One region of the Streptomyces sp. NPDC057253 genome, then DNA from elsewhere that is predicted to be linked to it. Evidence: riboswitches for the same ligand, from Rfam matches in the RefSeq annotation. Region 1 holds a riboswitch; the other holds the start of a gene.

Evidence for each region. A riboswitch is a leader RNA that binds a small molecule or an ion and turns the genes downstream of it on or off. The one in region 1 is predicted to bind thiamine pyrophosphate.
Region 2: another riboswitch for thiamine pyrophosphate. It lies ahead of thiO (glycine oxidase ThiO); the one in region 1 lies ahead of ACFULQ_RS24315 (thiamine ABC transporter substrate binding subunit).

The regions. Positions count from the first base shown of each region.
Region 1 is NZ_JBHUXV010000045.1:36,769-41,154, reverse strand. It holds gene ACFULQ_RS24330 (alpha/beta fold hydrolase) at 1-441, shown strand, start outside; gene ACFULQ_RS24325 (hypothetical protein) at 586-807, opposite strand; gene rlmN (23S rRNA (adenine(2503)-C(2))-methyltransferase RlmN) at 965-2,071, shown strand; TPP riboswitch at 2,095-2,202, shown strand; gene ACFULQ_RS24315 (thiamine ABC transporter substrate binding subunit) at 2,199-3,284, shown strand; gene ACFULQ_RS24310 (ABC transporter permease) at 3,317-4,386, shown strand, end outside.
Region 2 is NZ_JBHUXV010000163.1:11,964-16,349, reverse strand. It holds gene pknB (Stk1 family PASTA domain-containing Ser/Thr kinase) at 1-481, opposite strand, end outside; gene ACFULQ_RS44210 (thiazole synthase) at 623-1,417, opposite strand; gene thiS (sulfur carrier protein ThiS) at 1,421-1,621, opposite strand; gene thiO (glycine oxidase ThiO) at 1,618-2,775, opposite strand; TPP riboswitch at 2,773-2,885, opposite strand; gene ACFULQ_RS44195 (hypothetical protein) at 2,938-3,288, shown strand; gene ACFULQ_RS44190 (NAD(P)/FAD-dependent oxidoreductase) at 3,321-4,386, shown strand, end outside.

The sequences.
Region 1 (4,386 bases):
ACGGAGGCCAACCCGGGCGGCTTGCCGATGGAGGTCTTCGACGGCTTCCGGGAGGGCGTTGCCGGCAACCGGGCTCAGACGTTCATCGATATTCCCTCGGGGCCTTTCTACGGCTTCAACCGTCCCGGAGCGCAGGTGTCACAGGGTTTGATCGACAACTGGTGGCGCCAGGGAATGATGGGCGCGGCGAACGCCCACTACGAATGCGTCAAGGCGTTCTCCGAGACCGACTTCACCGAGGACCTCAAGCAGATCGAGGTGCCCGTCCTCGTCTGCCACGGCACCGACGACCAGGTCGTCCCGTACGACGACTCGGCACCCCTGACGGTCAAGCTTCTGAAGAACGGGACCCTCAAGTCCTACGAGGGCTATCCGCACGGGATGCTGTCCACGCACCCAGAGGTCCTCAACCCGGACATCCTTGCGTTCATCCGTTCCTGAACCCGGCGGGCCGGCCTCAGCGTCCGGCCGCTCCCCGGCGCACCCGTAGTCCGCGCCGGGGAGCGCACCCGGTCAGGCGGACGTCCGGCCTGCGCCGATCCCGGTGCTCGCAGGGATCCTGTTGTCGCTTGTAGGACATGCTGATCATGCGAACGGGAGTAGCCCCTTGCCCTCCAGGTGGGCGAGCAAAGAGTCAAGGCATGCTTCCGGGGTGGCCAGATCGGCACGAAAGAACGAGTCCTTGCCGAGTGCCCCACCGCTGACGATGACCATCCATGCTGCCCGTCGCTCAACCATGCGGTCACCGTCGACCTTGACGACGGTCGTGACGCCGTGCTCGGCCAGCCACTCCATCAGCTCAAGCATGTCCACTCGCACCCCTCCGGAGCGATCATCCCACCGCTTTGGCAAGCCCTTGGGCCGTCCGAGGCCGATCAACGCCGGCAGTCTGCACCCACAGGTGACCACCCCCACCCCGCTGTGGCCTGGGTACCGGGCGAGGATCTGCGACACTGGATGGGTTATGCCGAAGCCCGGAGAACTCACTTTCGTCGCCCCCCGCGGAGCCAAGAAGCCGCCGCGGCATCTCGCTGATCTCACTCCTGCCGAGCGCAAGGAGGTAGTGGCCGGGATCGGGGAGAAGCCGTTTCGGGCCAAGCAGCTCTCGCAGCACTACTTCGCGCGGTACGCGCACGACCCGGCGGAGTGGACCGACATCCCCGCCGGTGCGCGCGGCAAGCTCCAGGAGGCGCTGCTTCCCGAGCTCATGACCGTCGTACGGCATCTGTCGACCGACCAGGGGACCACGCGCAAGACGCTGTGGCGGCTGTTCGACGGGACGCTCGTGGAGTCGGTGCTGATGCGGTACCCGGACCGGGTGACCATGTGCATCAGTTCCCAGGCCGGGTGCGGGATGAACTGTCCCTTCTGCGCCACCGGGCAGGCGGGGCTCGATCGCAATCTGTCCACCGCCGAGATCGTGCACCAGATCGTCGACGGGATGCGGGCGCTCCGGGACGGGGAGGTGCCGGGCGGGCCCGCGCGGCTCTCCAACATCGTCTTCATGGGGATGGGCGAGCCGCTCGCCAACTACAAGCGGGTCGTCACCGCCATTCGCGCGCTCACCGACCCCGCCCCGGACGGCCTCGGGCTGTCCCAGCGCGGCATCACCGTCTCGACCGTCGGACTCGTGCCCGCCATTCACCGGTTCGCCGACGAGGGCTTCAAGTGCCGGCTCGCGATCTCCCTGCACGCCCCCGATGACGAGCTGCGCGACACCCTCGTCCCGGTGAACACGCGGTGGAAGGTGCGCGAGGTCCTCGACGCCGGGTTCGAGTACGTCGAGCGGTCCGGGCGGCGGCTCTCCATCGAGTACGCCCTCATCCGGGACATCAACGACCAGGCCTGGCGCGGTGACCGGCTCGGACGGCTGCTCCGGGGCAAGCCCGTACACGTCAATCTCATCCCGCTGAACCCCACCCCGGGTTCGAAGTGGACCGCCTCGCGGCCCGAGGACGAGAAGGCCTTCGTCGAGGCGATCGCCGCGCACGGAGTGCCCGTCACCGTCCGGGACACCCGTGGCCAGGAGATCGACGGGGCCTGTGGCCAGCTCGCGGCCACCGAGCGGTAGTCTGGCGACCGTACGTACACCTTCATATCCGACAGGGGAGCGCCACAGCGCTGAGAGTGCGGCAATCGGGCCGCAGACCCTCTGAACCTCGCCCAGGTCATTCTGGGTAGGAAGTTCGGTCATCACCGTGAACAACAAGAAGCTTTTCGCTGCCGTCGTCGGCCTCGGTCTCGTCACGCTGTCCGCGTGCGGATCCTCCGACGACGGCTCCGGGTCGGGCTCCGGCTCCGGCTCCGGCGCCAAGACCGTCACCCTCGTCAGCCATGACTCCTGGGCCGTCTCCAAGGGCGTCCTCGCCGACTTCGAGAAGAAGTCCGGCTACAAGGTCAGGGTCCTGGAGGACGGCGACGCCGGGCAGGCCGTCAACAAGGCCATCCTCACCAAGGACAACCCGCAGGGAGACGTCTTCTTCGGCGTCGACAACACCCTGCTCTCCCGGGCGCTCGACAACGGCCTCTTCCAGTCGTACGAGGCGAAGGGCGCCGACACCGTCAAGGCCGGGTACCGCGTCGACGGGGACAAGGTCACGCCCATCGACACCGGTGACATCTGCGTCAACTACGACAAGGCGTACTTCACCGAGCACAAGCTCCAGCCGCCGACGTCGTACGACGATCTGATCAAGCCCGCCTACAAGAACCTCCTCGTCACCGAGAACGCCTCCACCTCCTCGCCGGGTCTCGGCTTCCTCCTCGGCTCCGCCGCGAAGTACGGGGACGACGGCTGGCAGGGCTACTGGAAGAAGCTCAAGGCCAACGGCGTCAAGGTCGTCGACGGCTGGGAGCAGGCCTACAACGAGGAGTTCTCCGGCTCGGCCGGCGGCAAGAAGGCCAAGGCCGACCGGCCGCTCGTCGTCTCCTACGCCTCCTCGCCGCCCGCCGAGGTGATCTACGCCGACCCCAAGCCGAAGACCGCGCCCACCGGGGTCGCCGACGGCACCTGCTTCCGGCAGATCGAGTACGCGGGGCTGCTGAGCAACGCGAAGAACGCCGAGGGCGGCAAGGCGTTCCTGGACTTCCTGCTCACCAAGGAGTTCCAGCAGGACATGCCGCTCAACATGTTCGTCTACCCGGTGGTCGAGGGTGCCTCGGTGCCGGCCGAGTTCACCGAGTACGGTCCGCAGGCCAAGGATCCCGAGACCATGGACCCGGCGAAGATCGCCGAACACCGTGACGACTGGGTCAAGTCGTGGACCTCGCTCGTCCTCAGGTGAGCCGGAGGGGCGCGGCGGCACGGCTCGGCCTGATGGCCGTGCCCGTCGCGTTCTTCGCTGTCTTCTTCGCCTGGCCCGTCGCCGCGATCGTCAAGCGCGGCCTCGACACGGACGGGACCTGGCAGCTGGGCCGGATCACCGACGTCCTCACCCAGTCGGACATCCGGCACGTCCTGTGGTTCACCACCTGGCAGGCGCTCGTCTCCACCGCGCTCACGCTGCTGGTCGCGCTCCCCGGCGCGTACGTCTTCGCGCGCTTCGACTTCCCCGGCAAGCAGATCCTGCGGGCCGTCGTCACCGTGCCCTTCGTGCTGCCGACGGTCGTGGTCGGTACGGCCTTCCTGGCGCTCGTCGGCCGCGGCGGTCTGCTGGACGAGTGGTGGGGCGTACGGCTGGACACCACGGTGTGGGCGATCCTGCTCGCGCACGTCTTCTTCAACTACGCGGTCGTCGTACGGACCGTCGGCGGGCTGTGGGCGCAGCTGGACCCCCGGCAGGAGGAGGCCGCGAGGATGCTGGGCGCGTCCCGGCTCACGGCCTGGCGCACGGTCACCCTCCCCGCGCTCGGGCCCGCGGTGGCCGCCGCCGCGCTGATGGTCTTCCTGTTCACCTTCACCTCCTTCGGCGTGGTCCAGATCCTCGGCGGACCGACCTTCTCCACGCTCGAAGTGGAGATCTACCGCCAGACCTCCGAGATCTTCGACCTGTCCACGGCCGCCGTGCTGACGATCATCCAGTTCGTGGCGGTGGGCGCGGTCCTCGCCCTGCACGCGTGGACCGTACGGCGCAGGGAGACCGCGCTCCGGCTCGTGGACGCGTCCGTCACCGCCCGCCGGCCGCGCGGCGCGGGGGAGTGGGGGCTGCTGGCCGGGGTCCTCGCGGTGATCGCCGTACTCCTGGTCCTGCCGCTCGCGGTGCTGGTACAACGGTCCCTGGACGCCCCCGACTTCGGCTACTACCGGGCGCTGACGCACAGCGACGGCGGGGTCTTCCTCGTCGCGCCGATCGAGGCGATCGGGAACTCGCTGGAGTACGCCCTCGCGGCGACCGCCATCGCGGTGGTGATCGGCGGGCTCGCCGCGGCCGCGCTGACGCGACGGGA
Region 2 (4,386 bases), on a different contig from region 1:
CGAAGTCGGCGACCTTGACCCTGCCGTCGTCCCCTATCAGGACGTTCTCCGGCTTCATGTCCCGGTGCACGAACCCGGCCCGGTGCGCGGCGCCGAGCGCGGCGAGGACCGGCTCCAGGATGTCCAGGGCGGCGCGCGGTTGCAGCGCCCCGCGCTCGCGCAGCACGTCACGCAGGGTGCAGCCGGCGACGTACTCCATGGCGAGATAGACGTACGACCCGTCGGTGCCCTGGTCGAAGACCTGCACCACGTTGGGATGGGCCAGTCGGGCGACGGACTTGGCCTCCCGGATGAACCGCTCGACGAAGACGCCGTCCGCGGCGAGCGCGGGATGCATCACCTTGAGGGCGAGCACACGGTCCAGACGGGTGTCCAGGGCCCGGTAGACCGTGGCCATCCCGCCGACCGCGATCCGCGCGTCCACGCGGTAGCGGCCGTCGAGCACCTGCCCGACCAGCGGGTCCTGAAGGGTCGTATCCACGCAGGCGAGTGTACGAGCCGTGGCTGACAGTCCATCCGGTTCGGCCGGAACAGGAGCGGTACTGGAGCCGAGCTGTGACGGAGGTCGCACCTGCCCGTGTCCATCATCGAACGTGTGTTCAGAGTCGGGCATGTCGTCCGGTCAGAACGCCGGACGCTCCGGGTCCAGTACGGCCAGGCCCTCCACCGGAGACGACGCCTCGGCGAAGTGCCGGCGCGGAATCCGGCCCGCCCGGTACGCCAGCCGGCCCGCCTCCACCCCGTGCCGCATCGCCTGCGCCATCAGCTCCGGCTCCTGGGCCCGCGTCACCGCCGAGGCGAGCATCACCCCCGCGCACCCCAGCTCCATCGCCAGGGCCGCGTCGGACGCCGTCCCCGCCCCCGCGTCCAGGATCACCGGCACGCGTGCGTGCTCGACGATCAGCTGGAAGTTGTGGGGGTTGCGGATGCCGAGCCCGGAGCCGATCGGGGAGCCGAGCGGCATGATCGCCGCGCAGCCCACGTCCTCCAGCCTGCGGGCCAGCACCGGGTCGTCGTTCGTGTACGGCAGCACCGTGAAGCCGTCGTCGACCAGGGTCTCCGCCGCGTCCAGCAGCTCCACGCCGTCCGGCAGCAGGGTGCGCTCGTCGGCGATGACCTCCAGCTTGACCAGCTCGGTGCCGAGCGCCTCGCGCGCGAGGCGGGCCGTGAGAACCGCCTCGCCGGCCGTGAAGCAGCCCGCCGTGTTGGGCAGGACCCGGATGCCGAGCCGCTCCAGGACGGACAGCACCGAGCCGTGCACCGAGGGGTTCACCCGCCGCATCGCGACCGTCGTGAGCTCGGTCCCGGAGGCGACCAGCGCCCGCTCCAGGACGTCCAGGCTGGGCGCCCCGCCCGTGCCCATGATCAGCCGGGACGAGAAGGACGTACCGCCGATGACGAAGGGATCGTCGGCCATGGGTCAGCCTCCTTGGACGGCGGTGAGGACTTCCACGCGGTCTCCCTCGGCGAGGGGCGTCGAGGACCACTGCGCGCGCGGGACGACGGTCTCGTTGAGCGCGGCGGCGACCCCGGAGGGCGCCGGGGTCAGGGCCCGTACGACGGTGTCGAGAGCCGTGCCGGGAGCGAACCGGCGCGGCTCCCCGTTGACGGAGATGTTCATGCCGGCTGCTCCACCCGCTCCAGGAACCGCCCCGGGGTGAACGGGCGGGCCACCTCCGGGAGTTCACCGGTGGTCAGGACGTGCGCCATGGCGTCCCCGGTGACCGGCGTCAGCAGCACGCCGTTGCGGTAGTGCCCGGTGGCGAGCAGCAGGCCGGGCAGCTGCGTCGGGCCGAGCAGCGGCGCGTTGTCGGGGGAGCCCGGACGCAGGCCCGCGCGCGTCTCCGTCAGCGGCAGCTCGGTGATGCCGGGGACCAGTTCGTGCGCGTCCCGCAGCAGTTCGTACACCCCGCCCGCGGTCACCGTCGTGTCCCAGCCCAGCTCCTCGCTGGTCGCGCCGATCACCAGCTCGCCGTTCTCGCGCGGCACGAGATAGACCTGGCTGCCGCGCACCACGGCCCGCACGGTACGGCTCAGGAACGGCGCGTACCGGGGCGGCACGGTCAGGCGCAGCACCTGGCCCTTCACGGGCCGCACAGGGGGCAGGAGGGCCTGGGGGACGCCTTCCAGACGGCCGCTGAGGCTCCCGGCGGCGAGCACCACCTGGCCCGCGTCCAGTTCCTCGGCGTCCGTCATGGTGATCCCGGCGGCCCGGTCCCGGGCGACCCGCAGGCGTTGTGCCCACGCGCGGTGGAACACCACACCGGCCCGCTCGCACGCGGCCAGCAACGCGCGCGTGAGGCGGCGCGGATCGATCTGGTGGTCGCCGTCCACCCGCAGCCCGCCCCGCACCCCCGGCGCGAGCATCGGCTCCAGACGGCGGCACTCGCGCCCCGACAGCCACTCCGACTCCAGGCCCGACTGCCGCTGGAGCGCGTGCAGTTCGCGCAGATGGGCGCGGTCGTCGGCGTCCAGCGCCACGGCCAGCGTGCCGCAGCGGCGGTAGCCGAGGTCGTGCCCGGTCAGCTCGGTGAGCTCGGCCGCGAAGTCGGGGTAGCGGCGGGCCGAGGCGAGGTTCAGGCCGAGCAGGGTCTGCTCGCCGTAGTGCAGTTCGGTGACGGCGGCCAGCATCCCGGCGGCCACCCGGGCGGCTCCGCCGCCCGGTTCCGGGTCCACGACCGCCGTGCGGAGACCGCGCTGCGCGGCCCGCCAGGCCGTGACCAGGCCGATGATTCCGCCCCCGACGACGAGGACGTCTGACGTACGTGAGGACATGGGCGTCCAGCCCCTCCCTTCGCCGGCATGACCCGGATCAGGTTCGTACGGTCGGAGGCCGGCCAGCCTCCCTCTCAGCCCGGTGCGTCCGGGCTCCCGCGAGTGCTCTACGTTGGCCACCCTAGCCCGACGTCGTATGTCTCAGTAAGGGAGCCTCTTTTCGTGGCGCGCTCGCTCGACGGTCTCGTTCTCGCCCCTGTCGCCGACCAGGCCCCAGGTCAGGTGGGCACCAGGACCCGGTTCATGTACCACGAGAAGGACGGGGAGATCTGGGCCGAGTACACGGGCGGGGACGTCGTACGCGGGCATCTGGTCGGCACGCGCGCGGGGGACCGCCTCGACTTCCGCTACGTCCAGCTCAAGCACGACCGGACGACGTCCTGCGGGCACTGCGTCTCCACGGTCGTGGACCTTCCCGACGGCCGGGTGCGGCTGGAGGAGACTTGGGAGTGGGAGTCGCAGTCCGGCAGTGGGACCAGCGTTGTGGAGCAGGTCACTCGGCACGACTCCTGACTGACTGTTCGTCAGGTGGCTAGGGTGATCAAATGACCGAGCAGACGCAGGCGCAGCGGCGGGTGGTCGTGGTCGGGGCGGGCATGGCCGGCGTGCAGACCGCGGTCGCCCTGCGCGAACAGGGCTTCCAGGGCACCGTCACGGTGATCGGCGCGGAACCCCATCAGCCCTACGACCGTCCCCCGCTCTCCAAGGCGGTCCTGCTGGGCAAGGCCGAGGGCTCCGCCTTCGACGTGGACTTCGAGGCCCTCGGCATCGAACTGCTGCTCGGCCGCGAGGCGCTGGGCGTGCGCCCCGACGCGCACGAACTGGACACCGAGGCCGGGGTCGTGCCGTACGACGTCCTGGTCCTCGCCACCGGCGCCGAACCGATCCGGCTGCCCGGGACCGAGGGCGTGCCCGGCGTGCATCTGCTGCGCACCCTGGACGACGCCGAGCGGCTGCGCCCCGTGCTCGCCCGCCAGCACGACATCGTGGTCGTCGGCGCGGGCTGGATCGGCGCCGAGTTCGCCACCGCCGCGCGCGAGGCGGGCTGCGCGGTGACGGTCGTGGAGGCCGCCGACCGTCCGCTCGCGGGCGCGCTGCCCGCCGAGGTGGCCGCGCCGATGACGTCCTGGTACGCCGACGCGGGGGCCGATCTGCGCACCCACGCGCGCGTGGTGCGCGTCGAGCCCGGTGAGGTCGTCCTGGACGACGGCTCCCGGGTGGCCGCGGGAGCCGTCGTGGTCGGCATCGGCGCCCGGCCCGCCACGGCCTGGCTGGCCGGATCCGGCATCGAGCTCGGTGCGCACGGCGAGGTCGTCGCCGACGAGCGGCTGCGGACCTCCGCACCGGACGTCCACGCGGTCGGCGACTGCGCCTCCTTCCCCTCGGGGCGCTACGGCGAGCGGCTGATGGTCCACCACTGGGACAACGCCCTCCAGGGACCCCGCACGGTCGCCGCCGCGATCCTGGGCGAGACCTCCGCGGTCTACGACCCGGTCCCGTACTTCTGGTCCGAGCAGTTCGGCCGCTTCGTCCAGTACGCCGGCCACCACGCGTCCGCCGACACGACCCTGTGGCGCGGCGATCCGTCCGGCCCCGCCTGGTCGGTGTGCT